3 regions of the Paenibacillus sp. DP01 genome follow, and region 3 is predicted to be linked to each of the others. Evidence: riboswitches for the same ligand, from Rfam matches in the RefSeq annotation. Region 3 holds a riboswitch; each other region holds the start of a gene.
The links. Region 3 has a riboswitch for cyclic di-AMP ahead of ACH59B_RS13515 (3D domain-containing protein). Riboswitches for the same ligand answer to the same signal wherever they lie in the genome.

Region 1 (4,481 bases), 1.6 Mb from region 3:
TGGCTTTAATAAAATCTTGAAAAAAATTACCCAGCCCTTCACCGCGCCGCGTCAATCCCCTCATAAAAGCCGCAGCAACCGAAAACCCCGAAGCAGCCGAAGTAAACATCATCATCGTGACGAACGCCATCTGCGTCAGATACGTAAGCCCGCTTTCTCCGCTGTAATGTTGGAGATTCGTATTGGTCATAAAGCTGATTACTGTATTAAATGCCAATGATGCTTCCATATTACTGTTCCCAACCGGATTGCCCGGAAGTATAGCCTGCAAGCGCAATAGCAGGTAGCTGATCCCCACAAGCACCACATTGGTTGCAATGAAACTCATAGCGTACGTGGTCCAATGCATGCTGTCCTGTTTCTTCAAGCCTACAGCCTTATAAATCAGCTTTTCCGTTCCACCAAAAATCCGATCCGTCCGATTCGGTTCATTCGAGAATACGTGATACATATAGGTGCCCATCGGCTTTACCAAGAGCAACAATATGATGATCACAATCCCAATTTGCAGTAGCTCCATCCTCTATTCCTCCTTAAAATGCTCCTGCATTTGGAACAACAGACCTGATTCAGACCATCCATTGAGTGCACACGTTTGCGAAAATCTGCATCTCTGATGCTGCATTCTTGATCTGCTGTTCCCGCCTGCTCGATCCTATAGTTGACTAGAATTTTTCAGGATTCAGGAGTGCGTAGATTAAATACACGAACACAATAGCCGTAAGTCCTAGCACAACGATCATCCTCTTCGCCCTCCTTTTGAGGTCTGCGCATCACACCAGCGTACAAACAGCAGTATCACTCCATAACTCACAGCCATTACGAGCAGCATGTATAAATCCATCATGTTCATACCCTCCGTATCGCTTTTCAGATTGCCCTTTTGATTCCATCATAAAATCATAAACCAGCTATGTTATAAGTGCTTATCCGTTCAGCAGGAAACCCACCTCTCCGTTCAATGTGTAGATCACATGGTCCGCTCCCAATCCCCGATAAATTCCTTGTGGATTACAGCCGTGCGTAATAACATAGATCAATTCTGATGTTAGTGGCCGACATATTTGCAGGAAACGGCAAGTTAGATTCAAGCTGTTTTCGAACAAATACACACTACCAATTTCTTTTTTAGGAAAATTCCATTTTCCCGCTTGCATCGTATTGATGCGCACAATGTGCTCCACACCCATTTTTTTGAGCTGTCGTTCCTCCTGGGTGCTATTTGTGAGAACTGCAAACGCCAATTTTTTGAACATAAGCAATTTCACAAAACTTCTGCCCGCTTCATTCGGTGCAGTGACAATAATTAACCGACCTTCCATCAGTAGCTCCTCTCCCGGTATAAAAAGACAACAAAAAGAAGCCGAAGGAAAAAGGCTTCCTCCGGCTTCATACATTCCATGATAAAATAAACCATGGCTGCACACGGCGGTTTGTTGCCTCTCCCTGTACGCTTACGAGGTTAGCTGTCGGATTCGGACGTGAGAGTCGCCCTATTTACGGCACTTGGCCGGAAAATTCACCCCATGAGACACACGGCTTGCAAAGCCGTATATACTCGTTGGTTCCCCCGCTTTTGCAACTGCAAAATTCAGCGCTTTAGACAATTCATTGTTGCTTCATTGTTGTTAATTTGAAATTACGTCTTGAATCATACACCCGTGCAAGGAAGACTGTAAAGCTCAACGGCAAGGCTATAAATCACCCTTTAGAGCATAGAAGATTAAGGATAACGCTTACAACCAACCTATGCTTCTCGTATCTCTCTAAAACTCTGTATTTCACCCCTTTTTGAAAATGAAAGGCATGTCAATATTGGCGTAGGGTATGGTACGGTTGCCCTTTATTTATAAAAAAGAAAGAAAATGCGCTATATGTACTAGATAATTATCGAATGAAGCCTTTTTTATGAGAAGAAACACCTCAATTTGCTCCATTTGAAGTGCGATTTACCGTTTTGAACAAAAGACGATTTTACAATGCACAATGTCTGTAGACTCTTCTGGACTTGCAACCCCTTGTTGAATTGTTCACAATTTAATTGTAGAATATTTAATTAGGAGGGATATCATGAGCGTATATAAATATGATGCACAGACCCTACAAGGGGCACAAATTCCGTTATCCACATACGAAGGGAAAGTTCTTCTTATCGTGAATACTGCCAGCAAATGTGGGTTAACCCCCCAGTACAAGGCGCTACAAGAGCTATATGACCAGTATCACGAACAGGGGCTCGAAATTTTGGGATTTCCCAGCAATCAGTTCGCCAAACAAGAGCCGGGTTCCAGCGAGGAGATCTCCGAGTTTTGCCAACTCAATTACGGAGTGACCTTTCCCATGTTCGCCAAGATAGATGTTAACGGTGATCAGGCACATCCTCTATTTCGCTACCTGACCCACACTGCTCCAGGCGTATTAGGCTCCAAAGCGATCAAATGGAATTTTACTAAATTCTTAATTACACGAGAAGGTAACGTATTTAAGCGTTATGCGCCGCAAACCACTCCAGACAAACTTGTAGGAGATATTAAGAAGCTTTTGCAGAAAAACTGACAATCTTGCACTACAGTTAAGGAGCGGTCCGTTGTCCATACGACCGCTTCTGTGACGGGAGGATATGACGAAAAGTATTTAACAAAAAAAGCATCCCTTCACGTAAAACGTGTCAGGATGCTTTTTCAACTGGGTATTGCATATAATGCGGTCGAGAGGACTCGAACCTCCACGAGCATACGCCCACTACCCCCTCAAGATAGCGTGTCTGCCATTCCACCACGACCGCATGTCATAATGTATTGAGGCAACAGATTTATTATACTCTCTCAGCAACAATTTGTAAACAAGAATATTATAAATATTTTTAATGTAACTTTATATAACATATATAAGCAATAAAATTATTTAATTTGACATAATTGAGTTCGAAGTGTAAATATATATTACATAAATATTTGAATTATTATTATATAAATAAGATTTGAGTCAAATAACATCACACAAATATTCACTTCAAGGAGGCGAACCGTCCTGCATAAAGGTAACCGGTTGCTAAACTACGCATTATTGTTGGACCCTTCCCTACCTATTGGTGGTTTCACCCGTTTCTACGGATTGGAGGAGCGTTTCCGCGCTGGACACCTGAACAGTCTACAGGATCTGAAACATTACATGCGAGACGATTGGTATCCTCAAATCACAACCCTTGACGGCATGGCCATTAAAAGTCTGTATGCAGCCATCCAGCAGAATGACGGTTGGCGGATCGCCCTTATTGATAAAATGCTGCACACCCAACATCCTTCCTCGCAGCATGTAAAAGAGTCGCGACTTTCTGGCCAGCGACTGCTCAAGCTCACCAAGGCTCTCTATCCTTGGCTCGCATTTGACCAACTGGAAGACACACTCACTCAATACAATGCAATTGGCACACTCGCTACTGTCCACACTTGGATTAACTCCCTCCTCGGAAGCGATATAGAACAGACCATTCACGGCTATTTTGCCACAGCGGTATCCTTCTGTATCGAAGATGCCTTTAGACTGCTCAATCCTCCTTATGAGGAAAAAAGTCCTCTTATCGATCATATGACCAGCGAGTTGCTTACCACCTGGAAGAAGATTAACAAACCTACGCCAAGCTCATATCAGCGCCATCTTTTCCACAGCCATCGGACCAGCTCCTACATCACTCAGCCACCCTATATGAGCCATAGTAGCCAATTGAATGCATCCAGACCCTTTTCCTCCTCCGTCCTATTTAAACACCTTCCAGCATCCCTCTGATGCGTCGTTTACCAATCTAGCAGTCACAATAAAAATACTCTGCCCTTTTCTCAAGCGGCAGAGTATTTTTATTCATGTATCCCAAATTCACACCAATAACAGACCATAGTCGGATTATTTTCACTTTTTGCACTTAATTAAGTAATTATTTTAACAAAATGCCGTATTTAAGATTGTATAAACACGTATAAAAGTGTATCATAGTTTTAGATGGTTAATTCTAACATGTTTACTGATGATTATTATATCACACCAATTATTCTGTAAGAATCCGTAAGGGGCGATTTCTCTTGAACAACAAAATGCCTGTCACCTCCTTCGGGTGGGCCATCAAACAAAGGCTTGTCGAGCTTCGGCTGGATCAGAAAACATTTTGCGAGACACATAATATTCCACCTTCACGCTTGTCCAATCTGATTCACGGCACCCGCAAAGCACAAAGGTACAGAAAACAAGTTGCTGCAATTCTGAATATCGACGATAACGATTATAAGGAGGCGACACCACACTAAACCGAACAAGCATTTCAGCAACCAATGCGTCGCCATATTATCAGGAAACCAAATAAACCCGTAAACCGAACCCTCAGTTCGTTTTACGGGTTATCACCCAGGCGTTTAGCCATAGATTATTCAAGTTTTGTTTTGTCCTTCTCTCTTTTTTGCTTACGGTACTTCGCAAATTCAACGTATTCT
Region 2 (4,481 bases), 2.7 Mb from region 3:
AGCTGGGAGACCGCTAAAATGGTGCTTGATATGGGCTTTCACCTTTCCTTTGGCGGGCCCATAACGTTCAAAAATGCCAAGCAGCCAAAAGAGGTACTGGCCCTGGTTCCGCTGGATCGTCTGCTGATTGAAACGGACGCGCCATACTTGACGCCTCATCCGTTTCGCGGGAAGCGAAATGAGTCGGCCCATGTGAGATTGGTGGCAGAGGTAGCTGCCCAAATTAAGGGAATTACAGTGGAGGAATTGGTATCCATTACGACCCAAAATGCTTTGGAACGATTTGACATTCAGTGAAAAAGCGAAGAAATCAATCAAAATAAAGAGATAGACGGAGCTAATTATGATTTTGTTGCAGGAAACTCAAGAATATTACAATTTTTTAACCGAATATTTTAAAAAATGTACTTGAAACCTGCTTTACAACATGCATGGAAACAGGATATCATCTTTTCAGTGAATTGTTGTTGAGTGTAAACATCAACAAATCATTTCATGAACCAGTCTCGCTGAGTCCCTTTTGCAGGGAACGGGGGAACCGATATGGCTTACAGTACGTCCGGCGTATGTGCAAGAGAGAATGTCTCTTCAGCAGCCGGCTCAACCGAAATTCATTTCCCGAATGGGATGAACAGGTAGAGAAGCCGTATTTCGATTTCTTTCTGGGTCTTCGGGGTGAATGTGAAGGCGACCGCCATGAGCGGTTGACCTAAGCTAGGGCGACTCTCTACGTCCGAACCCGACAGCTAACCCCGTAAGCGTAACAAGAGAGAAGCCATCTCGTGCATGAGTTTTCCCGCATATTCACACATGTCGGAAGCCACGAAAGAGCTCTCTAGTCTCTTTCTTTGGCTTTTTTTGTTGTGAATAAAAGAAAATCTGTCATCATACTGTGGTTAAACAGGGGAGGACAGCATGCCGCGAAGACGGGTACATGGTGCAGGACAGTCGCAGTACGGGCTTGTCTTGTAGAAAATCTGTTATAGTCACGTCAACGATCAACTATGTCTTACTCCAGACGGCGGGCTATGTAAGGAGGACGGAGGAAATGGGCATTTTCCGAAAAGAGGAGACCCATGAGTCACGCTCATCCAGCATGTCTTACGTATTACGTTGGAAGCAAGAGAATGTGCGCCAGGCTGCTTTGGTTGCTATTTTTCTAATCGCACTAACGATTATGATTTCAATTCTGATGTACACGCAATCTAAAAAACAAGTCTTTTTTGTCATCGATGGTAAGGCATCTGCGGTAGAAACCCGGGAATCCAAGCTCCAAGATTTGCTCAATGAGCATTCTATTTCACTTCAGCCGCATGATACAATTTCCATGCCGCTAAATGGAGCAGTACAGGATGGGGATCGCGTAGTCATTAAACGTGCCAATCAGGTTAAAGTATCCTCAGGCAATAAGACGAAAAAGCTGTACACAACAGAAAATACAGTAGAGGGTGCCATTCGCACTTCGGGCTATAAATTATCATCAACGGATAAAGTTTACCCTGCGTTGGATGCCTCTGTTTCAGCTAACATGGACATAAAAATCGTCCGTGTGAAGAAACAGCAGGTCGAACAGAAAAAACAAGTGCCTTATCAGGTCATCAAAACGGCAGATCCAAGTCTCTATAAAGGCGATAATCGAGTCATTCAAAGTGGCAAATCGGGTGTGGTAGTCCAGCATGTTCAAAAGGTATACCATGATGGAAAATTGGTATCCAAACAGCTGGTCAACAAGGAAGTCGCACAGAATCGTGTGGATAAGGTAATTGCGGTAGGAACGAAGAAGAAACCGGTCGTTCTAGCTGCTTCCATCGGCCCTAAAGATGCGGTTAAGGCTACAAAGGTTAGTTCGGGCAGTGCTGTCCGTAAAGCAGGTATTAATTTTAATTATAGAAAAGTTTTACAAAATGTCTCCATGACGGCGTATTCCGCACAGGAGCCAGGTATCGGTACACGTACCGCCTCCGGCACGCGTGTCACGGAAGGACGCACCATCGCTGTCGATCCGAGTGTAATTCCAATCGGGTGGTGGGTGTATATTGAAGGGGTGGGCTTCCGCCGTGCGGAGGATACCGGTGGCGCGATTAAAGGCCACAAAATCGATGTGTATTATGAGAGTTTGAGCCGGGCCAACCAATTTGGTCGTAAGCACGGTAAAACCGTATATGTTATCGGACCTGTAAAGCCGGAAATCAACTAAAACAGGTTGTGTATGTTGAGGACAATGCGATAGTATTAACAACATAGTTATGCCATGCTAAGAAGAGGATACCCTCTTCTTATTTTGTTTTCAAAAGCAGGGAAAGATAAATATATGTTGCTGTGTAACAGTGGAGGGAAACGAAGATGATCAAGGAAGTGATCGTGGTGGAAGGCCGGGATGATACGGTAGCCATTCGCCGTGCTGTCGAAGCAGATACGATAGAAACTGGCGGTTCAGCCATTAATAAAATGACGCTGCGAAAAATTGCATTGGCGCAGGAACGGCGGGGGGTCATTATTTTAACTGATCCCGATCATGCAGGGGAGCGTATCCGTAAAATCATCGCCTCCAAGGTACCCGGCTGCAAGCAGGCTTTTATACCTGAGGCAGAGGCGACGCGCAAAGGGGATATTGGCGTAGAGAATGCCTCCCCGGAAGCCATCAGACACGCTCTCGCGCGGGTACATACGACAGTGGAAGGTGCCGAACCGCTGATTGAATGGGCGGACCTGATTGACGCTGGACTTATTACCCATCCCAATGCTGCTGCACGCCGTATGGCCTTGGGGAATGTACTGGGTATTGGCTATTGTAACGGAAAGCAGCTACATAAGCGGCTCTCTGTATTTCAGATCAGCCGTGAGGAATTTGCCAGTGCGCTGGCACAAATCGAAAGTGAAGGATTGTGATATCCGTATGACAGGGATTCAAGATATAGCAACACCGCGGCGTACGAAGGAAATTATTCAAAAGCACGGTTTTTCGTTCAAAAAGAGCTTGGGACAAAACTTTCTGATTGATCAAAATATTTTGAGCAAGATTGTAAATGCTGCCGGTTTGGATGATACAAAGGGTGCGCTTGAGATCGGTCCGGGGATTGGAGCTTTGACTGAAAGATTGGCGCAATCGGCTAAGGCAGTTACCGCTGTCGAGATTGATCAGCGGCTGCTGCCCATTCTTGAAGAAGTGCTGGCCCCTTACGATCACGTAAAGGTTCGTCATGGAGACGTATTGAAGCTGGATTTGCGTGAGGTGTTCGCAGTCGATTTTGCAGACGTGAGCAAAGTGAGTGTCGTCGCTAATCTGCCGTATTACGTCACTACACCGATTCTGATGCGTCTACTGGAGGACAAGCTTCCTTTGGAGAATATCGTCGTTATGATTCAAAAGGAGGTGGCTGAGCGCATGGCTGCGTCTCCTGGTACGAAGGATTACGGCAGCTTAAGCATAGCCGTGCAATATTACAGCGAGCCTGAGTTGGTCTGTACGGTGCCGAATACAGTATTTATTCCTCAGCCGAATGTTGATTCGGCAGTTATTCGGCTGCGTGTACGAGAAGTTCCTCCGGTGGAAGTGGTGGACGAGAAGCATTTCTTTGAAGTGGTTCATGCCGCCTTTGCCCAACGTCGTAAAACCATTTCAAATAACCTAAAAAGCCGCTTCTTCACTAAAGAGAACAGGGACACGCTGGAGCCGCTGTTGCAACAAGCTGGTATTGAGCCTTCCCGTCGAGGGGAAACGCTGAGTATCGAGGAATTTGCGCGTCTCAGCGCCGTGCTGTTAGAGGCTGGAATATCCTAAATTGGAACCAAACTGTGCATTCACCCATACGATATAGGAGGGGTGATACAGTGTGATGAGTTTAGGAGACTTGGTCGTTCGGAAATCGTACGGCGGTGATGTCACGTTTCGCGTTGAGGACATCCAGCGGGATAAAGCGATCATTAAGGGGACGGAATTTCGGCTACTGGCTGATTCCCCGGTGAACGATTTGGTCAGAGTGCCGGCAGACCAGGTTAGCGGTAAGACTCAACAGGCCCACATTAAGGCCGGGGAGTCTCTTAATCTTTTGCAACGGGCACGCCAGCAGCAAGCTGCCCGTAGCCAGGCGGCTCTGATTGGAGAGTGGAGTGATCCGGTGGAGTCAACGTATTTTGAAATGCCAGGAAAGGTTCTTCATCTGGATGGAGACCCTGGCTATTTAAGGAAATGTCTCAGTCTATATGAACAGCTCCGTGTTCCCGCAGAGGGACATCACGTTCACGAATCGGCGATGGCGGATACGTTATACCGACTGCTTCCCCGCATTCGTCCTGATATTGTAGTCATCACTGGACATGATGGTGTGCTAAAGCAACCGCAGCCTTATGATTTGTACAGCTTGAAAAGCTACAAGAATTCGCAAAATTTTGTGGCAGCGATTCAGGTAGCGAGACAATATGAGCGTCATCTGGATTCACTGACAATTGTAGCGGGTGCGTGCCAGTCCCATTTTGAGGCG
Region 3 (4,481 bases):
GGCCGTAGACCGTGGACAGATGGAAGCTGCCCGCTCGCTCGGGATGGGACGAGGCAAAGCGATGCGTCACGTTATTTTACCGCAAGCATTTAAATCTATATTGCCTGCTATTGGTAATGAGTTCATTACGATCATTAAAGAATCTTCTATTATTTCGACCATTGGGATGGTGGACATTATGTATCAAGCCCAGGTCATTAAGAATATTACCTACGAAGGCTTAAGTCCATTCGTAATCGCAGCTGCTATTTATTTTGTAATGACATTCAGCTTATCTAAGCTGTTGGGTTTATGGGAAAGGAAGTTGAGAGCCAGTGATCACCGTTAAACAACTGCGTAAATCATTCGGTAAGAATGAAATTTTAAAAGGCATTGATATAGATATCGCCAAAGGTGAAGTAGTCGTCATTATCGGCCCCAGTGGTTCGGGGAAAAGTACGTTTTTGCGTTGTATGAATCTGTTGGAACAGCCAACAGAAGGGGAAATCTTGTTTGAGGGTGAGCCGATTACGGCCCGTGGTCATAATATTAATGCGACTCGAGAGAAGATGGGGATGGTTTTCCAACATTTTAATCTGTTTCCGCATAAAACAATACTGCAGAATCTGACGCTTGCACCAACGCAGGTGAAGAAGCAATCGGGGAAAGAAGCGGAGAAAATTGCGTTGGAGCTCCTGCGGACCGTGGGTCTTGAGGATAAGAAGAATACCTACCCGAACCAGTTATCTGGCGGTCAAAAGCAACGTATAGCGATAGCACGTGCTCTCGCCATGCAGCCGCACGTAATGCTGTTTGATGAACCTACCTCTGCCCTGGACCCTGAAATGGTTGGAGAGGTTCTGGATGTGATGAAGAAGCTTGCTGAAGGCGGCATGACGATGGTGATCGTGACGCATGAAATGGGCTTTGCTCGTGAGGTAGGAGACCGAATCATCTTTATGGACAACGGTCAAATTATAGAGCAAGGTACGCCGGAGCAAGTTTTCGGAACTCCAAGCCATGATCGTACCCGTGATTTTCTGGCTAAAGTGCTGTAAGAAAATGCTTTTATGAATTATTGACAAAGCCCTCTCGTGATGATATTTCACGGAGGGCTTTTCTCTTTTTGTCACCATATCTCCATATTTTCGTAACAAAAAACCGATTTTTGATGACAAAATTGTAATGGATATAGTATGATGTTCAAGGTTCCCAACATTTTCATGCAGATAAGGTTACAAAATTGTGATATTATGCAGTAAGCCAAAACTTACCGGGGCAGCAGCAATGATAACAATTACTCAGGTGCTGGGCTCAAACCATGGGAAGTGCGGGGGACGTAACAACGGCAATTATTCCAATGCGTCATATAGATGTTGTGGAATATGCCTAGGGGTGAATTGCACAAGCATAGGGCTTCTCCTGAGTCCGAATCCGACAGCTAACTTCGCAGGCATAACAGAGGAGGTACATATCTTTGAAACACTTAAAACATATTGGAAAAACCATGAAATTTGCGGTGCTTGCCGCAGCGATTGCAGGATTGGCACAGACAGCTGGAGTAGCAAATGCTGCTTCGCTTCATACTGCCAAAGAAGGCGATACTTTCTTTTTGCTTGCTCAACGTTATGGGGTATCGGTAGATGACTTGACGAAGGCTAACCCGGATATTGCGTCCAACAACATATATGCAGGTCTACAAATTAAAGTGCCAGACGAAAAAAGTGTGAAGGCGGCTTCGGATTCGAAACCACAGCTTCTTACGGAGAAAGCACCAGCGAATGAGAGGCCAACAATTGAAGCATGGGGCAAAACATTCAATTACAGTAAAGTTGTTGATGTTAAAGCAACAGCATATTCAGCCGCAGCTGATGAAAATGGCAAATGGGGTGCAGTCGATTACTACGGTAATCCGCTTAAACTGGGTACAATTGCAGTAGACCCGAAAGTCATTCCTATGGGAACAAAGGTGCTAGTTACAGGCTATTCCCATCCCGGCTTGCCAGACCATTCTTTTGTAGCCGTTGCCCGTGATCAGGGCAGCGCTATTACCGGAAAGCGGATTGATATCTTTATCCCTGGCAACAAATCATTCGTGAACGACTTCGGCTTCCAAAATGTGAAACTGTACGTTATTGATAAATAGCATTGTGCATATATTTGAATTCATTAAACATAATATATATTATGTAAACTTAATATTATAGCACACAACATATAACTGGGACGACTTCTTATCAGTACGGTCGTTTATCGCTAAAAAAGGCTGTCTTACAAGCAGAAGCATTCTGCTCGTCAAGGCAGCCTTTTTACGTTGTTGGTATATACGAGGCTTAGACATACTGTTATTTTCGTTCCGATGTGTGAAGTAGCCGGGGGACTGTGACAAACTTGTAGCCCTTAGCTTTTAAAGAGTGGATTAGACCCGGCAAAGCTTGGACAGTACCTTGCAAGTTGGAACTTTGACCTCCACCTGCATGCATTAAAATAATGGAGCCAGGTCTGGTAGCCGGGATCACGTTACGCTGAATCTGTGTTTTGCTTAATCCCTTCCAGTCTAGAGAGTCCACATTCCAATTGACGATCATGTACCCATGACGACGCGCCCACTGAATTTGAGGCTCCGTGATTTCACCATAGGGTGGTCGTATCAATCTGGGCCGAAAACCTGCGCTGGCTTCTAAAATACGTTCTGTTTTTGTAATCTGGTGGCGAAAGCGTTCTGGTGTGGCCTTCCTGAAATCCGGATGAGTATAGGAATGGTTTCCTATAGCATGACCCTCGCGGATGATGCGGCGTATGATCCCCGGATGCTTTTCCGCACGATGGCCGACGATAAAAAACGTAGCTTTGATACCGTTTGCGTGTAATACGTCCAAAACCTGCGGCGTATACCTTGAATCGGGCACATCATCAAAGGTTAAGGCAATTTGGCGGGTGTGCGGGCCGCACATTTTAAAAATGTCCGCATGCTTTTTTCGTAGCATCGCTAATGTTGGAGTAGCTCGATCTTTACTTTGATATACCGAAGTAGCGACAGTAGCTTCCTTGGGATGGGGCGTTCCGATGTTGGGAGGCGTGTCAGCGTGAACGGGAAAACTTGAAAATGCTAGTAACAGTGCTAAACATGGCAACACTCCCCTGTACCGCATTTGTATTCCCCCTTTCCGTGCAGTGGTACCTAGTGGTGCTCTCAGCTATTATGTACCTGTCCTATTAAAATTATGCTGGTGATTGAGTGAAGCCCTACATGACTGAAGAGAAGTACATCAAGAAGCGGATATCCGTGAAGATGACGAAGTAAACGCGCATATTCTCCTAAACATGAACGAAAACTGGAGCATTTTCGTAAGTTTTAGCCTTACAAAGGATTCGGTATACCGTGACAGCTGGTGTATAATGGGGATGCTAATCATAATGCTACAGACTTGGAATTGAGGGAAGGATGGATAAAAGTGACCGACTTGTTTACTCCTTATCAATTAAAGGGGCTTTCTTTAAGAAATCGGATTGTCATGCCCCCAATGTGCCAATACAGCGTGGAGGCCAAGGACGGCAAACCGACGGATTGGCATTATGTCCATTATGTGAGTCGCGCGGTAGGAGGGACTGGACTCATAATTGTGGAAATGACAGCGGTTCATCCGGATGGGCGCATTACGGATCGTGATTTGGGCATTTGGAGTGATGAACATATTCCTGCATATCGTAAAATGGTAGAGGAAGTCCACAAGTATGGTGCCAAAATTGCCATTCAATTAGGCCATGCCGGACGCAAGGCTGAAGATGCTGAGCCACCTGTAGGCCCGTCCTTGATCCCCTTTAGTGAACGATTTAAAGAGCCGCACGCTTTGACGCGAGCAGAAGTCAAGGAACTGGTTCTTGCCTACAAAGAGGGGGCGCGTCGGGCGGTAGAAGCTGGTTTTGACACGGTAGAGATTCATGGCGCTCACGGCTATCTAATCCATCAATTTCATTCTCCTTTAACCAATACCCGAGAAGATGAGTATGGGCAGGATTTATCACTGTTTGGTGTTGAGGTGATACGTGCTGTTAAAGAGGTACTTCCTGCTGATATGCCTGTGCTAATGCGGATATCTGCCAAAGAATATGTCCAAGACGGATATGATGTTGAATACATAGCAGCCATAGGGGAACGATATCGTGATGCGGGTGTAGACATTTTCCATATTTCTTCTGGTGGTGAGGGTCCGATTGGTTCCAGCGGAGGTCCGTCTGCGCGTGCTGGTTATCAGGTGGATTTGGCTCATACCATCCGTGAGAAATTGAATGTGCCTGTCATTGCTGTCGGCTTATTGGATGATTATGAGGATGCCCGCCGAGTCGTTCAGCACAATGAAGCTGATCTGGTAGCCATAGGGCGTGCCATGCTGCGTGATCCCTATTGGGCGCTGCATGCATCACGGGCGCTAAAAGTACAGGCGGATATTCCAGAGCCTTATCTACGCGGTTTTTAGATATTTTTGAAACCTCTTTGCAAA

Region 1: linked by a shared signal. The riboswitch ahead of ACH59B_RS06610 (hypothetical protein) and the one ahead of ACH59B_RS13515 (3D domain-containing protein) in region 3 are both predicted to bind cyclic di-AMP.
Region 2: linked by a shared signal. The riboswitch ahead of ACH59B_RS00140 (3D domain-containing protein) and the one ahead of ACH59B_RS13515 (3D domain-containing protein) in region 3 are both predicted to bind cyclic di-AMP.

Annotation. Positions count from the first base shown of each region.
Region 1 is NZ_CP173059.1:1,537,169-1,541,649, reverse strand. It holds gene kdpA (potassium-transporting ATPase subunit KdpA) at 1-520, opposite strand, end outside; gene kdpF (K(+)-transporting ATPase subunit F) at 666-743, opposite strand; gene ACH59B_RS06610 (hypothetical protein) at 927-1,322, opposite strand; cyclic di-AMP (ydaO/yuaA leader) riboswitch at 1,436-1,607, opposite strand; gene ACH59B_RS06605 (glutathione peroxidase) at 2,071-2,556, shown strand; tRNA gene ACH59B_RS06600 (tRNA-Leu) at 2,703-2,785, opposite strand; gene ACH59B_RS06595 (urease accessory protein UreF) at 3,049-3,786, shown strand; gene ACH59B_RS06590 (Rha family transcriptional regulator) at 4,077-4,298, shown strand; gene ACH59B_RS06585 (helix-turn-helix domain-containing protein) at 4,415-4,481, opposite strand, start outside.
Region 2 is NZ_CP173059.1:29,515-33,995, forward strand. It holds gene ACH59B_RS00135 (TatD family hydrolase) at 1-297, shown strand, start outside; cyclic di-AMP (ydaO/yuaA leader) riboswitch at 498-777, shown strand; gene ACH59B_RS00140 (3D domain-containing protein) at 1,049-2,197, shown strand; gene rnmV (ribonuclease M5) at 2,344-2,889, shown strand; gene rsmA (16S rRNA (adenine(1518)-N(6)/adenine(1519)-N(6))-dimethyltransferase RsmA) at 2,897-3,781, shown strand; gene yabG (sporulation peptidase YabG) at 3,837-4,481, shown strand, end outside.
Region 3 is NZ_CP173059.1:3,089,841-3,094,321, reverse strand. It holds gene ACH59B_RS13525 (ABC transporter substrate-binding protein/permease) at 1-328, shown strand, start outside; gene ACH59B_RS13520 (amino acid ABC transporter ATP-binding protein) at 315-1,037, shown strand; cyclic di-AMP (ydaO/yuaA leader) riboswitch at 1,281-1,450, shown strand; gene ACH59B_RS13515 (3D domain-containing protein) at 1,457-2,125, shown strand; gene ACH59B_RS13510 (polysaccharide deacetylase family protein) at 2,325-3,131, opposite strand; gene ACH59B_RS13505 (NADH:flavin oxidoreductase/NADH oxidase) at 3,435-4,457, shown strand.